One region of the Rhizobium pantanalense genome, then DNA from elsewhere that is predicted to be linked to it. Evidence: predicted binding sites of a transcription regulator. Region 1 holds the regulator's gene; the other holds the start of a gene.
The links. The regulator LexA, encoded in region 1, represses DNA repair genes until DNA is damaged. The targets are predictions, from matches to a motif close to TGTTCNNNNTGTGTTCNG.

Region 1 (7,937 bases):
AGCGAGACGCCGGAGCGTGCGGCGATGTTGGCGGGTTACGATCTGGTCTGGGAGCGAATGCAGACCAAGGAGCCCCCCGGTGATAAGGCGGCGCAGATTGTTCTGGACGTTCTAGCCCATAAAAAAACCGGTCATCTCTGACCGGTTTTTTTTTGTTTCAATACCGAAGCTTAGCGCTTGGAAACAGGCACATATTCGCGCAGCGGAGCGCCGGTGTAGAGCTGACGCGGACGGCCGATGCGCTGATGCGGATCCTCGATCATTTCGTTCCACTGAGCGATCCAGCCGACGGTGCGGGCAAGAGCGAACAGAACGGTGAACATGGTCGTGGGGAAGCCGAGAGCCTTCAGCGTGATGCCGGAATAGAAGTCGACGTTCGGATACAGCTTCTTCTCGATGAAATATTCGTCCGTGAGAGCAATGCGCTCCAGTTCGATCGCGATGTCGAGCAGCGGATCGTCCTTGATGCCGAGCTCGCCGAGAACTTCGTGCGCCGTCTTCTGCATGATCTTGGCGCGGGGGTCGTAGTTCTTGTAAACGCGGTGGCCGAAGCCCATCAGGCGGAACGGATCGTTCTTGTCCTTGGCGCGGGCGATGAATTCCGGAATGCGGTCGACCGTGCCGATTTCGTTCAGCATGTTCAGCGCCGCCTCGTTGGCGCCGCCGTGAGCCGGGCCCCAGAGGCAGGCGATGCCTGCTGCGATACAGGCAAACGGATTGGCGCCGGAAGAGCCAGCCAGGCGAACCGTCGAGGTCGAAGCGTTCTGCTCGTGATCGGCGTGCAGGATGAAGATGCGGTCCATGGCACGGGCAAGCACCGGATTGACGACATATTCTTCGCACGGAACGGCAAAGCACATGCGCAGGAAGTTCGACGCATAGTCGAGGTCGTTCTTCGGATAAACGAAGGGTTGGCCGATATGGTACTTGTAGGCCATGGCGGCCAGCGTCGGCATCTTGGCGATCATTCGCAGGCTTGCGACCATGCGCTGGTGCGGATCGGTGATGTCGGTCGAGTCGTGATAGAAGGCGGAGAGCGCGCCGACACAGCCGCACATGACGGCCATCGGATGGGCGTCACGGCGGAAGCCGGTGAAGAAGCGCGACATCTGCTCGTGCACCATCGTGTGGTGGGTCACGCGATAGTCGAAGTCCTTCTTCTGGGCTGCCGTCGGCAGTTCGCCGTATAGAAGCAGGTAGCAGACTTCCAGGAAATCGCCATGTTCGGCCAGCTGATCGATCGGATAGCCACGGTGCAGCAGAACGCCTTCGTCGCCGTCGATATAGGTAATGCTCGACTCGCACGACGCGGTGGAGGTGAAACCAGGATCGTAAGTGAAAGTGGAGGTGTTCTTATAAAGGGCACCAATATCAATAACACTCGGGCCGATGGTTCCGGTCTTGACCGGCAGGTCCACCGTCTTTTCGCCCCAAGTTAGTTTCGCGCTTTGTTCCGTCATGCTGATCCTCCAAGATTTGGCGGGATTGACGCCATAAAAAGCGCCAAAAGGTTAAGCGACTACCGACTAGCTATATGATCCAGAGCCTAATGCCAAGTTATCCTAACGCTGAATTGTGCAATGCAGTATCAACTTTTGGGCACTGCAGAAGCGTCCTTTCCTATGCTAGGCCGGGAAACCGGCCCAATTGAGCTTTGTTCCGCCGATTTCAGTTGAATTCACTGTGTGGTGACGGCACAAATCGCGCAGAAGCTGTAGTTTGGCGCGGGGACAGTCAACGAGTGCCTAATTTGGAGGCATCCGACCAGCAGGAAGAAAGCAGGGACGTTATCGCGTCCCCGCAAGGTCGCGCCTTTTCCACCACGATTACCCCTAGCGCCAAAGCGCGACAATGGGAACGAACACAGGATCAGGCGCCGCTGACGGCGCGTTTCCTGCGTGTTGCGAAGCATCTTGGCACCGCTGTCCTCGGCTTGATTGCGGAGGAGGCGGCTCATGGCCGCGCTGTTCTTTTCGCACCCATCTACATGGGGTTGGGTGCGATTACCTGGTTCGAGGCGCAATCCGATCCGCCCCCGCAGGCGGTTTTCGCAGGTCTCGTTCTGTTCGCCTTGGGCTTTTTTCTAAAGCGCGATGCGGGCAAGCTGCTTCACCATACTCTTTTCGCCAGTATGCTCATCTGCCTGGGCATGGCGCTGGCGCAATGGGAAAGCTGGCGGGTTTCCACCGTGATGCTCGACTCGGCCGTGACGACGACCGTGACTGGGCAGATCGAACGGCGGGAATCCTACGACAACGGACGCTGGCGCTATGTCGTCCGCGTCGAGGCAACGGAAAAGCCTTCTATTCGCCGCGTGCCGCAACGGGCTACGATTTTCGTGCGCAAGCAGGCGGAGCCGTTCGATTTGGGTGATCGGATCCAGGGCAGGGCGCGCCTGACGCCTCCGGCGGGACCGGCATTGACCGGCCTTAACGATTTTGCCTTCAGCTCATATTTCAACGGCATCGGCGCGAACGGCTTTGCCTACGGAACGCCGGAATTATTATCTCCATCCAGTGATAATTCTGCTGGCTCGTTATTGGACGCCGCTGATATCTGGCTCGCGGGCCTGCGCAACAGCATAGGTGACAGGATCAGGCAAACTCTGCCTGGAGATAGCGGCGCCTTTGCAGCAGCACTTGTCACCGATGAGAGACGTGCGATCTCGAAGGATACGACCGAGGCCCTAAGAATTGCTGGCCTGACCCACATCATTGCAATTTCCGGCCTGAACATGGCGTTGTCGGCCGGCATTTTCTACATCGGCCTACGCTACTTGTTCAGCCTGTTTCCCGGTGTCGCGCAGGCTTGGCCGACCAAGAAGTTCGCAGCTCTCGGCGCGCTTCTCACTGTAACGGCCTATTATCTCATCTCCGGCTTCGGCGTATCCGCCGAGCGTGCCTTCATCATGATGGCGATCATGCTCGTGGCCGTGCTTTTCGATCGGCCATCGATCAGCCTGCGCAACGTCGCACTTTCGGCCATTATCATTCTTGTACTGTCGCCGTCGCAAGTGCTCGGCCCGAGTTTCCAGATGTCCTATGCGGCGACGCTGGCGCTGGTGTCGGGATATTCGCTGTGGAAGCGGCGGCGGCATCGCGAAAACATTTTGCCGCGCGTCCGTCTATTAAGTCCGCTATTGTTCGTCATGCGCTTCTTCGCAGGCGTGACGTCGACCTCGTTCATCGGCGGCGCGTCGACAGCCATCTTCTCGATCGAGCATTTTCACCGGTTGGCGACATACGGACTCGCCGCCAATCTCGCGGCTATGCCCATCGTCTCCTTTGTCGTCATGCCATTCGGCATGGCGGCGATGCTGCTCATGCCGCTCGGTCTCGACGGACCTTTCTGGAAAGTCACCGGAGAGGGACTGGAGCTCGTCATCGTGATCGCGAGAACCGTAGCTGGTTGGGGAGGCGACATTACCTTCGGCCGCCAGCCGGCCTGGCTGATGCCGACATTCATTATCGGCTTCCTGATCATGAGCATATTGCGGACCCGGCTTCGCCATCTGGGCCTGCTATTATCACTCTTGTCCATAGGCTTGGCGGCATTCGGATCCGGCATACCGAAACCCGACCTGATGATCTCCGAAGATGGCGTCCTGGTCGCCTTGCGCCAGGACGATATACTCGCGACCAATCGCGAGAGACCGCAGGCCTTCATTTTCGAACAATGGCAAAAGGCATTGGTTGCGGCGGAACATCAGCCTCCGACCATGCTCCCTGCCGACAACCGACTTCCACAAATCGGCAAGGCAGATCGCCATAAGCGATTGAACAGTGAAGAACAGAAGGCTGTCCGCACGGCAATGGAGGAGGCCCTGGACCGCACCATGCAGGGCAGTTTCGCCTGCCAGAAAGGAGCATGGTGCGCAGCCATCCTCGAAAACGGCGCGATATTGGTCACCATCGAGAACGCAGCCTATCTACCCTCTGCCTGCGATATGGCGAATATCGTCGTAACGCCAATCCGATTGCGGTTGAACTACTGCCGTTCCGGAGCAATGCTCATAACGGGTGCGACATTGCGTAAAACCGGCTCCATCGAAATGATACTTACCGCAGACAAGCCCATTATCTCAGCCGCATTCGAGAACCCGCAACGTCCATGGACCAGGCATCGAATTTATAATTGGCGCACAGGCACATTCGACGCGCCAATTGCGCCAGCGTCACCCGTCGTCGACAATTCACCGGTCAGTGATAGCGACGAATAAGGCCCACGAGCTTGCCCTGAACTTTGACCCGGTCCGGCCCAAAGATGCGGGTTTCATAGGCCGGGTTTGCGGCTTCGAGCGCGATGGAGGCACCCTTGCGGCGGAAGCGCTTCAGTGTCGCTTCTTCATCGTCGACGAGTGCAACGACGATATCGCCGGGATTGGCCGTCGTCGAATTGCGGATAATGACCGTATCGCCGTCGAAAATTCCGGCGTCGATCATCGAATCCCCTCGAACTTCAAGCGCATAATGTTCGCCCGAGCCGAGCATGTCGGCGGGAACGGTGATGTCGTGCGTATTGTTCTGGATGGCCGAGATCGGAACGCCAGCAGCGATGCGGCCCATCACCGGCACCGACGCCGAGCTATTGTGATCGTCATTTGCCACCTTCGACGGAGCGGGCGGGGCAACGGACTGCGGCTTGCCGAGGCTGCCCTCGATGACGCTCGGTGAAAAGCCTCGGCGCTGCTGCAGGCTCGGATTATAGGCGTCGGGAAGCTTGATGACTTCGAGCGCTCTGGCCCGGTTCGGCAGCCGGCGGATGAAGCCTCGCTCCTCCAGCGCCGTGATCAGGCGATGAATACCGGATTTCGATGCCAGATCCAATGCATCCTTCATCTCGTCGAAAGATGGCGGAACACCGGATTCCTTCATGCGTTCGTGAATGAACAGAAGCAGTTCCTGCTGCTTGCGCGTCAACATCGTCTTGGAACCCCAGAATCAAGAAAAGCTGTGAAACAAATCCAGAACGGACACTATATGTTCCATATGTGTTCCGCAAGTGCTTAAATTTCGGTAAAGCCTTGTGAGGTCAGTTAAATAATTACCATTTGCGAATGGATCGGCTCGGAACATCGGGGCGCTGTATCTGCGTTAACCCACAGAAAAATAAGGGAAATGCCGCTCTACTCGCTTCCGCGACTTTGTCGTTCAGCCCGTGCGCCGAGCATTTGGACGAACGTGCCGCGCGACTGCATGAGCCGGCCATGGCAGAGAATCAGCAATCACGTTTGCGAGATTGCCTTCGATCCATGTCGTGTGCTCCGGGTGTTCCATGCTTCCATCTTGAATTGCGCGGGCGATGGGCGCAAATCTGCTTCCGCAAGCAAACAGGAGAAGCCATGATTTCGTCTCCGCATCCGCTGGATCATCTCGTGCTGCCGACCGTCAACATCGCTCTGGCACGCGAACGCCTCGGCAAGCTCGGTTTCACGGTGGCTCCGGATGCGTGCCACCCCTTTGGCACGCAGAATGCCTGCGTCTTCCTTGCCGATAAAACCTATCTCGAACCTCTGGGCGTCGCATCTCCGGAGCAATGCGAGAAGAGCATCGTGGATGGCAATGTTTTCGTCGCGCGCGACCAGGCTTATCGTTTCCGGGTGGGGGAGGATGGCTTCTCGGCCGTGGTATTCGGTACGGATGACGCGGTGGTGGATGATAAGCGTTTCAAAGCAGCTGCTATTTCGGCGGGTCGAATGCTGGATTTTTCGCGTCCGATGAAGATGCCGGATGGAACGGAAACCACGGCCGGCTTTCGTCTTGCTTTCGCCGCAGATCTGCGTGCGCCGGATTTTCTCGCTTTCTGCTGTCAGCGCGTCAATCCGCTGCCGGCTGACCGCGGCGTGCTCGAGCGTCACGAGAACGGCGTGACTGGTATCGCGCGGGTAGCGCTTTGCACGCCGAAGCCGGGGGCCTATCGCGGCTTCTTCGAGGAGCTTGTCGGTGGCCCGCGCATTATGGAGCATTCCTTTGGCCTGACGATCAAGGCCGCCAACGCCGATCTGGAGATTTTGACGCCGGAAGGAATGGAGGCATTCTATGATCTACCTGTTTGCACGAATGATCAGGGGCTCAGGGCGAGGGCAATCCTTTTCAAAACGCGCGATCTTTCCGTGACATCGTCGCATTTCACTGCTAACGGCGTCACCTATACGCGTAAGAACAATCGTCTATTGGCGAGGTTGGCACCCGGTCAGGGCGCGCTATTCGCCTTCGAGGAGATAATATGAGCACGAATTCCGAAGTCACCGTCGGCGAGGGTGCCTCCAAGGTTCTCTTTTCCAATACCGCGAAGCTGTCGCTGATCGCCGGTCCCTGCCAGATGGAAAGCCGCGATCATGCCTTCATGATTGCCGGCGTGCTCAAGGAGCTCTGCGGCAAGCTCGGCATCGGCCTTGTCTACAAATCTTCCTTCGACAAGGCGAACCGCACCTCGCTGTCCGGCAAGCGCGGCATCGGCCTGGAAAAGGCGCTGGAAGTCTTTGAAGACCTGAAGAAGGAATATGGCTTCCCGGTTCTGACCGATATCCACACTGAAGAGCAGTGTGCCATCGTTTCCAAGACGGTGGATGTCCTTCAGATCCCAGCCTTCCTGTCGCGCCAGACCGATCTTTTGGTTGCCGCTGCCAAGACTGGCCGCGTGGTCAACGTCAAGAAAGGCCAGTTCCTTGCGCCATGGGACATGAAGAACGTGCTTGCCAAGCTAAACGACAGCGGCAATCCGAACATCCTTCTTTGCGAGCGCGGCGCTTCCTTCGGCTATAACACGCTGGTCTCGGATATGCGCTCGCTGCCGATCATGGCGGCGATGGGCGCCCCCGTCATCTTCGATGCGACCCATTCCGTGCAGCAGCCCGGCGGACAGGGCGGCTCCAGTGGCGGCGATCGCCGCTTCGTCGAGACGCTGGCGCGCGCTGCCGTCGCCGTCGGCGTCGCAGGTGTTTTTGTCGAGACGCACGAGGATCCGGACAATGCACCGTCCGACGGTCCGAACATGGTCTATCTGAAAGACATGCCGCGGCTTCTCGAGAAGCTGCTGGCCTTCGACGCCATCGCCAAGGCTTGAAACGTAGCCGGCATTCAACAGGCTGACATGAATTTGCGTTACGGGCCTGCAGGAGTGCCAAATCGCGGCGCGGATCGCCATTGTAATTTCCGCGCCTTCGATTAAGACGATTTAAATCGATTTATAAACCAGCGAGCAGGAAGCTATCATGACCGCAATCACCGACATTATCGCCCGCGAGATTCTCGACAGCCGTGGCAATCCGACTGTCGAAGTCGATGTCTACCTCGAAGATGGCAGCTTGGGCCGTGCGGCGGTTCCGTCGGGCGCGTCGACCGGAGCACATGAAGCAGTCGAGCTTCGCGATGGCGGCAAGCGCTACCATGGCAAGGGTGTCGAGAAGGCCGTCGAAGCCGTCAATTCGGAAATCTTCGACGCGATCGGCGGCATGGACGCTGAAAACCAGATCCAGCTCGACAACATCATGATCGAGCTTGACGGCACGCCGAACAAGTCGCGTCTCGGTGCAAACGCCATTCTCGGTGTCTCGCTCGCCGTCGCCAAGGCTGCTGCCCAGAGCGCCAACCTGCCGCTCTACCGTTATGTCGGTGGCGCTCACGCCCGTCTGCTGCCGGTTCCGATGATGAACATCATCAACGGCGGCGCCCATGCCGACAACCCGATCGACTTCCAGGAATTCATGATCCTGCCGATCGGCGCTGACTCGATTCGCGAAGCCGTCCGCATGGGTTCGGAAGTCTTCCACGTTCTGAAGAAAGAACTGGCATCGCAGGGTCACAACACCAACGTCGGCGACGAAGGCGGTTTCGCACCGGGCCTTTCAAGCGCTCCGGCAGCCCTCGACTTCATCATGAAGTCCATCGAGAAGGCCGGCTACAAGCCGGGTGACGAAATCGCTCTCGGCCTCGATT
Region 2 (7,937 bases), on a different contig from region 1:
CAATACGAGCTTCGGCTCCCTACCCGCCGCTCTCATCCTGCCGCAGGGTCGCAAGGGGCCCGCCTTCCTGACCTATCCGAACTACAATACTTATCTCGGCTGGAACCAGTCGTTCATCTACACGACCTCGGCCGCCTATTTCGCCACCCGATTTGCCGGCGCTCCGCCCTATAACAAGGGCAATCCCGAGCCAGGCCTGAACGATGTCGACATGAAGGCGCTTCAGACCAAGCTCGTGGCCCGCGGCTACGATGTCGGCAAGATTGATGGCATCCTCGGCTCCGGCACGCGTGTCGCCATCCAGAAGGAACAGTTCCGCCTGGGTATGCCGGCCGACGGCTGGGCAACGACGGCACTGCTCAACGCGCTCTGATTTCTCTCCTATATGTCGATCGAAAGGCGGCTCCATGCCGCCTTTTTTGCATCTGCTCTCCTTGGGCCCATGGGCAAAACAGCAAGAAACGGGTGGAGAGCCTACACTCTTCCGGTTTAGATGCATCGAAAGAGGAGAGATGCCATGACTGGCGAACATCGAATGAGCGCCTCGACCTGGGGCCTGCTGCTGTTGCTCGGATTGATCTGGGGCGGCTCGTTCTTCTTCGCCCGTATTGCCGTTCATCATGTGCCGCCCTTTACGCTCGTCTTTCTGCGTCTGTCGCTGGCGGCCGTGGCATTGCATCTCTATCTGGCTGGTCGCCTCAATATCTATCAGTCCCTGCGCCGTCATTGGCCGCAATTTCTGCTGCTGGGCTTAATCAACAATGCGATACCGCACACGCTGATCTTCTGCGGTCAGACGCAGATGGGCGCCGGACTTGCATCCATCTTGAACGCGACGACGCCGATGTGGACCGTGTTGATCGGCAATCAGCTGACAACGGATGAGCGCCTGACATCGGCCAAGCTGATCGGCTGCCTCACCGGCCTCCTCGGAACGATCGTGTTGCTCGGACCGAGCGTTACCAGCGGCGGCTCGGTACCCTTCTGGGCACTCTCATTGCCGATCTTGGCGGCAATCTCCTATGGATTCGCGGCGATTTATGCCAAACGCTTCAAGGGCATCGCGCCGCCGGTTGTGGCAGCGGGCCAGTTGACAGGCTCCTCGCTCATCATGTTGCCAGTTGCGCTGGTGATCGACCAGCCTTGGGCGCTCGCCGCTCCACCTGTGACGGCAATCGCAGCCATTCTCGGCCTGGCGCTGCTATCGACCGCTTTCGCCTACATCCTCTATTTTCGCATCATCGAGCTTGCAGGTGCCACCAACACCTCCCTCGTCACTCTGCTCGTGCCGCCGAGCGCGTTATTGCTCGGCTTCCTCTTTCTCGGCGAGCGAATGGGGCCTGCCGAAATCGCCGGCATGCTGCTCATCGCCGCAGGTCTGCTCGTCCTCGATGGGCGGCTTTTCATATGGATGAAACGCGACGCCAGAACGCGGGAAACATGATCTCCTGCTCCATTCGGATGGTCCACAGTCACAACATATTAATATTTATTCACAGGCCGTCATCAAGCCAGCAATCGACATTTATAGTTAAATATCAAAATGTTGCCAAAAGCTCATGAATCACAGCGCGAATTCGATACCGCGTCGCAGCATCGAATGTTCTTTCCAAGCAACACATTTTCGACATAAAATTTAACGGCTGACTGAGGAGGAAGACATGGGATTAACGCGATCCATCAACGTCCTAGTGGTCGGTGCGGCCTTCGCTTTCGTCGTGACGATGCTCTTCATCTGACGGCTCGGCGAAATACGCAAACGACCAAACTCCGAAAAGCTAACAAAACCTCTGTTTCATTAGAAAAGCGCATGCCCCGCCGGACATGCGCTTTTTCATGAGCTCGCGCGACATCATACTTTAGGCGGCGGCGCCGGCCCGTGCATCCACCTTGCGCTCAAGGCCCAGCCGTTCAAGCACGGCGGAAACCAGTGCCGAACGGTTCATTGTATAGAGATGAAACTCGTGAATACCACGGCGCACCAGATCCTGGATCTGATCGGCGGCAACTTCAGCGGCAACCTTGGCGCGCTCCTCGACATCCTCATCCAAACCATCAAAACGCTCGTCGAGCCAGGTCGGAATATTCGTGCCGCAGGCGCCGGCGAAACGCTTGAGTTGCGTCAGGTTCTGAATCGGCATGATGCCCGGCACGACGGGAATCTTGATGCCGGCTGCGCGAACGCGATCGTGATAACGCTCGAAAGCATCATTATCGAAGAAGAACTGCGTCAGGGCCCGGTCGGCACCATTGTCCGCCTTGCGCTTCAGCATATCGATATCGGCTGCCGTATCGCGGCTTTCCGGATGCTTTTCAGGATAGGCGGAGACGGAAATATCGAAATCGCCGCGCTCGCGCAAAGCCTGCACCAGTTCCGCAGCATTGGCATAGCCGCCCGGATGAGGCTGATAGGCCGCGCCGACACCACCCGGCGGATCGCCGCGCAGCGCAACGAAACGGCGAACACCGGCAGCCAGAAACTCGTCGATCACCCGATGCGTGTCCTCACGCGTGGCACCGACGCAAGTCAGATGCGATGCGGTCGTGAACGGCGTCTCATGGATCATCTTGCGCACGGCGGAAAGCGTCGGCGCTTTGGTCGAACCGCCTGCCCCATACGTGACTGAAACGAACTCAGTGTCCCAATCGCTGAGCTCCTCAACGGTGTTCCACAGCTGCTGCTCGGCCTCCTCCGACTTCGGCGGAAAGAACTCGAAGGAGATGCGGATACCGTCGCTACGGCTTTCTGATCTCGAAGACATGTCAAACTCTCCCGGCAAGAATGGGGGATGACTGGTAGCCCTGGTCGGACGCGATCAGCAACCGCGGGTCGCGCGCCAGCCAGATGGTGACGGTCAGCGCCTGGCCGCCTTCCCTCCCCGAATGAAGATCCTGCACGCGCTCCACATCCAGCCCCGCCAGTTTCAGCCAATCCGAAATGGTCTGATGCGAGAAGCCGAGGCGCAGATGCGCATGCTCGTCACGCAGATATTCCAGCCCGTGCGGCGCGAGGTCGATGATGACAAGCCGGCCGCCGGGCCGCAGCATTCGCGCGGCTTCATTGATGGCAACCTCAGGCTGATCAAGGAAGTGCAGCACCTGGTGGATGGCAATGAGATCGAAATCCTGCTGCTCGAGCGGCAGGTTGAAAATATCGCCATGCCGCACCGAGGCAGCGGTGATATTGGCCCGGTCGAGATTGGCGCGGGCGACCGCCAGCATGTCACGGCTGGCATCGATGCCGACGGCGCGGCGATAGTGTCCAGCCAGAAGCTGTAGCATCCTGCCCGTGCCCGTACCGAGATCGAGGAAGGAGTCGATCGGCTGCGGACCAATGAGATCGATCAGCGCCTTGTCGACATCCTCATCCGCGACATGGAGACGCCGCAGCTCATCCCACTCGGCGGCATTTCGGCTAAAATAGGCTTGGGCACGCTCGGCGCGAATACGCTTCACGGAGGCGAGACGCTCTCCGTCACGCAACAGCACCGTATCCTTTTCGGCGGTATGGCGCAGCAGGCTGCGCGCCAACGTGACGGCCTTGCCTTCCTGTTTCAGGCGGAAATAAGCCCAGGCACCTTCCTGGTATCGATCGATCAGCCCGGCTTCGCCGAGCAGCTTGAGATGCCGGGAAATGCGAGGCTGCGACTGACCGAGAATTTCGGTAAGATCGGTCACTGTGAGATCGCCGGCCGCCAGTAGCGCCAGAAGGCGCAGCCTAGTCGGCTCGCCGACCGCCTTCAGCACGTCTACTACGTCATCCAAACCGAGTTTAACCAGATCCGTCATTTCACACCCAATCAAGATATAAAGATATCTTTATGTGATTTGAATGAACTCCGCAAGAGCTAATCACCGAAGAGACCAGTAGAGCGTCGGAAATCTGTTAGTTTTTGTCGGCGGGGGAATATATGCGTCCTGCTTAAGGCAAAGAAAAACCCCGGACCTGCCGGGGTTCTCCATGACGGAAAGACAGCAAACTTTATCGTGTCAGGCGCTTGTGCGCCTGGCTGCCCGGATTGAGAGCATCGGGGCCGAGGCGGCGGACCTTGTCCTGTTCGTAATCTTCGAAATTGCCTTCGAACCATTCGACATGACCTTCGCCTTCAAAGGCCAGGATATGCGTGGCCAGGCGGTCGAGGAACATGCGGTCGTGGCTGATGATGATGGCGCAACCGGCGAAGTTTTCGAGTGCGCTTTCCAGCGCGCCCAGCGTTTCCGTATCGAGGTCGTTGGTCGGTTCGTCGAGCAGAAGCACGTTGCCGCCGGACTTCAGCATCTTGGCGAGGTGCACGCGATTGCGCTGACCGCCGGAGAGACTGCCGACCTTCTGCTGCTGGTCGCCGCCCTTGAAGTTAAAGGCGCCGCAATAGGCGCGCGAGTTCATGTCGAACTTGCCGAGCTTGATGATTTCGGCGCCACCGGAGATTTCCTCCCATACCGTCTTGTTGCCATCAAGCGCGTCGCGGCTCTGGTCGACATAGCTGAGATGCACGGTCTCGCCGATGCGGATCGAGCCGGAATCCGGCTTTTCCTGCCCGGTGATCATCTTGAACAGGGTCGTCTTGCCGGCGCCGTTCGGGCCGATAATGCCGACGATGCCGCCGGGCGGCAGCTTGATCGACAGATCGTTGATCAGCGTGCGACCTTCGAAACCCTTGGTGATGCCCTCCATCTCGATCACCACCTGGCCGAGACGCTCGCTGACTGGAATGATGATCTGCGCATCGCCAGGACGCTGATTTTCGGCAGCATCGACCAGCTGTTCGTAAGCGTTGATACGCGCCTTGGACTTGGCCTGACGGGCCTTGGGGCTGGAGGCGATCCATTCCTGTTCGCGGCTGATCGCCTTCTGGCGGCCAGCTTCTTCGCGGGCTTCCTGAAGCATGCGCTTGGCCTTGGCCTGCAGATAGGCCGAGTAGTTACCTTCGTAGGGAATGCCGCGGCCACGGTCGAGTTCGAGAATCCAGCCGGTAACATTGTCGAGGAAGTAGCGGTCGTGGGTGATCATCATCACGGCACCCGGATAGTCGCGCAGGTGCTTTTCCAGCCAGGCAATGGTCTCGGCATCGAGATGGTTGGTTGGTTCGTCGAGCAGCAGCAGGTCCGGCTGCGAGAGAAGCAGGCGGCAAAGCGCGATACGGCGGCGCTCACCACCGGAAAGGCTGGTGACTTCGGCATCGCGCGGCGGGCAGCGCAATGCATCCATCGCCATTTCCACCTGGCTTTCCAGATCCCAGAGGTTCTGGCTGTCGATGATATCCTGGAGCTTGGCGCCCTCTTCCGCCGTCTCGTCGGAATAGTTCATCATCAATTCGTTGTAGCGATTGAGGATTTCGGTTTTCTTGGCAACGCCTTCCATGACGTTTTCGAACACCGTCTTGTTGGGATCGAGCTGCGGCTCCTGCGGCAGGTAACCGATGGTGGCGCCTTCAGCCAGCCAGGCTTCGCCGGTATATTCCTTGTCGAGGCCGGCCATGATGCGCAGCACGGTCGATTTACCTGCGCCGTTCGGACCGAGAATACCGATCTTGGCGTCGGGGTAGAAGGAGAGATGGATATTCTCGAGAATTTTCTTGGCGCCATAGGACTTATTCAGACCGGCCATATGATAAATGAACTGACGTGCCATAGCTTGGGTTGCTCCACGGACGAATAGCGTTGCGATTTGTGCCGCTATGTAGGGGAAACCCCGCCCTCGGGCAACGGCGAAACCTCGTCCGAGGGCATTATCCGCGTCAGAAAAGCCGCATTTTCTCAGAAGCCGGCCGCGTCCACCACACCCCGATCGCAACCGAAGGCGGTGCTGCCGGCACCTTGGATCAGTTTGACGAGCCGCGGCTCGTTGCCCTGTTGGGGATCGATTGCATCCTCCGAGAGGCCGATGGTCAGTTCCGAAATCATCCTGACATCGCCGACACGGCGGCAGCTCATCTTGATGCGCGCGTTGGCACCCTCGCCAAAACTCTGGTCAAAAGCGGCCTTGATGCTCTCGGCATCCAGCTCCTTACCGATATTCTGGGCGAAGAGATCGCGCACGGCCGACGTATTGAGTTCGGCAATCAAGCCAGCGGCGATGGAGAAATATTGGTCCGCACTCAGCTTCGTGCAGGTGCCGTGCTTGATCCATTCATGCCGTTCCAGGCCGGATTGGGTGCCCGGCATTGCCTTATCGAGCTTCACCTTCACGTCTTGCGAAAGCTGGACCGCGGGCAGGTCCTTCCAGTCACGGCCACGATCCGCCTGTTTCAGATCCTCGGAAACATCGCAATATTCCTGCCGCATCGGCCAGAGACCATGCAGGGAGAAATTCGTCGCGTCATGATTGTCCGACGACTGGTTGCGGCATTCCGCCTTCTTCTGGTTCGTCTGACAAAATGCCGGCTCCCAGCTTGCCGCCAGGATAAAGCGCGTCCGTCCACGGCTATGCTCCTGCGCCATAGCGCTAGCTGCCGCCCCGACCGAAACGAGCACAACCGTAAATACCCGAAGCCACTGCTTCATTCGTACCTCCAACTAGAACATTATAGGAACAAATAAGCAGTTTGAGCGAGCGGGCGCAATCCTGAATCGCAGCGCGCGGAAAGATTTATTTCTGTGAGCTTTACCACCTATCCATTGCAATCGGGCGGATGATAACCTTTCGTCCAACTGGGGAGGAACGGATCTATGTTCGCCGAGACGAAGCGCCTGAAAAGTCCGACGGGCGCAACCCTTGCCTATCATCATTTGCCGGCGGTAACCGATGCTCGCGGCATCCTGCTGATATCGCACGGTCTTGCCGAGCATTCTCGCCGATATGAGGCCTTTGCCGATGCGATGGCAGGCCAAGGTTTTCATGTCTACGCTCACGATCATCGCGGTCACGGGGAGACCATCGCTCACGATGCGCCGATTGGCCGCTTTGCGCGAAGAGATGGAGTGGGATTGGTCATCGCCGACGTGCTCGCCGTGCGCGAGCTAGCCGCAAGTGCCCATCCCGGCCTGCCGATCATCCTGTTCGGGCATTCCATGGGCGGATTGATCAGCCTGAACACCGTCGTCACGCATCCGGGCAAGTTCGATGCGGTCACCGTCTGGAATTCCAATTTCAATCCGGGCCTTGCCGGCCGCGCCGCCCAACTCATTCTGAAAACGGAGCGCATGTTCAAGGGATCGGACGTCCCGAGCGGACCGCTGCCGAGACTGACCTTCAGCACGTGGGGTAAATCGATCGCCAACTGCCGCACCGATTTCGACTGGCTCTCGCGCATTCCCGAGCAGGTGGAGAAATATATCGCCGATCCGCTTTGCGGCTTCGATGCCTCCGTCTCACTCTGGCTGGACCTGTTCGAACTCACTTTCCGCGCACCACGGAAGGCGCACCTCAATCGTCTCCGGCGCGACATGCCGATCCATCTCGTCGGCGGCGGCAAGGATCCGGCGACCGACAATGCGAGAGCGATCTCCTGGCTGGCAAAGCATTTGAAAAAAGCCGGCTTCTCTCGTATCACCACCGAAATCTATCCCGACATGCGGCACGAGACGATCAACGAAATCGGTGCCGAGGAAGCCATTTCCAACTTCGCCAAATGGTGCAAGAGCGTAACGGCAAGTACCTGATTCTCAAGGAAATCCTGCAATGAACACCTCCAGCGGCTCCTCGGTCCGATTGCCGCAATCGGAGCTGACCTTCGGCCTGTCGATGATGTTTCTATCCGTCGTCCTCTCGCCGGTCATGGATATCTTCTCCAAACTCGCGGCAACCACCATTCCGCCGGCTGAAGTCACCGCTGCACGCTTCATCTTTCAGTCGCTCTTTGCCCTGCCAATGATGGCGTTGCGCGGGCAGTGGGGCGTATGGTCGTGGCGCCATAGCGGCGTGCACGCGATCCGCGCCGCCCTTTTGACGCTGTCCATGGTCTCGTTCGTGACCGCGTTGCAGGTCATGGAAGTGG

Region 2: the regulator LexA is predicted to act here: its motif matches at 6,518-6,535, upstream of PH558_RS04185 (ribonuclease T2 family protein).

What each region holds. Positions count from the first base shown of each region.
Region 1 is NZ_JAQJCH010000005.1:172,743-180,679, forward strand. Features, by position in the region: gene lpxB (lipid-A-disaccharide synthase) at 1-141, shown strand, start outside; gene gltA (citrate synthase) at 171-1,460, opposite strand; gene PH558_RS14955 (ComEC/Rec2 family competence protein) at 1,751-4,219, shown strand; gene lexA (transcriptional repressor LexA) at 4,200-4,922, opposite strand; gene PH558_RS14965 (VOC family protein) at 5,342-6,229, shown strand; gene kdsA (3-deoxy-8-phosphooctulonate synthase) at 6,226-7,065, shown strand; gene eno (phosphopyruvate hydratase) at 7,214-7,937, shown strand, end outside.
Region 2 is NZ_JAQJCH010000001.1:874,230-882,166, reverse strand. Features, by position in the region: gene PH558_RS04210 (lytic murein transglycosylase) at 1-373, shown strand, start outside; gene PH558_RS04205 (DMT family transporter) at 518-1,444, shown strand; gene metF (methylenetetrahydrofolate reductase [NAD(P)H]) at 1,860-2,762, opposite strand; gene PH558_RS04195 (ArsR/SmtB family transcription factor) at 2,764-3,789, opposite strand; gene ettA (energy-dependent translational throttle protein EttA) at 3,983-5,632, opposite strand; gene PH558_RS04185 (ribonuclease T2 family protein) at 5,758-6,504, opposite strand; gene PH558_RS04180 (alpha/beta hydrolase) at 6,670-7,602, shown strand; gene PH558_RS04175 (DMT family transporter) at 7,622-7,937, shown strand, end outside.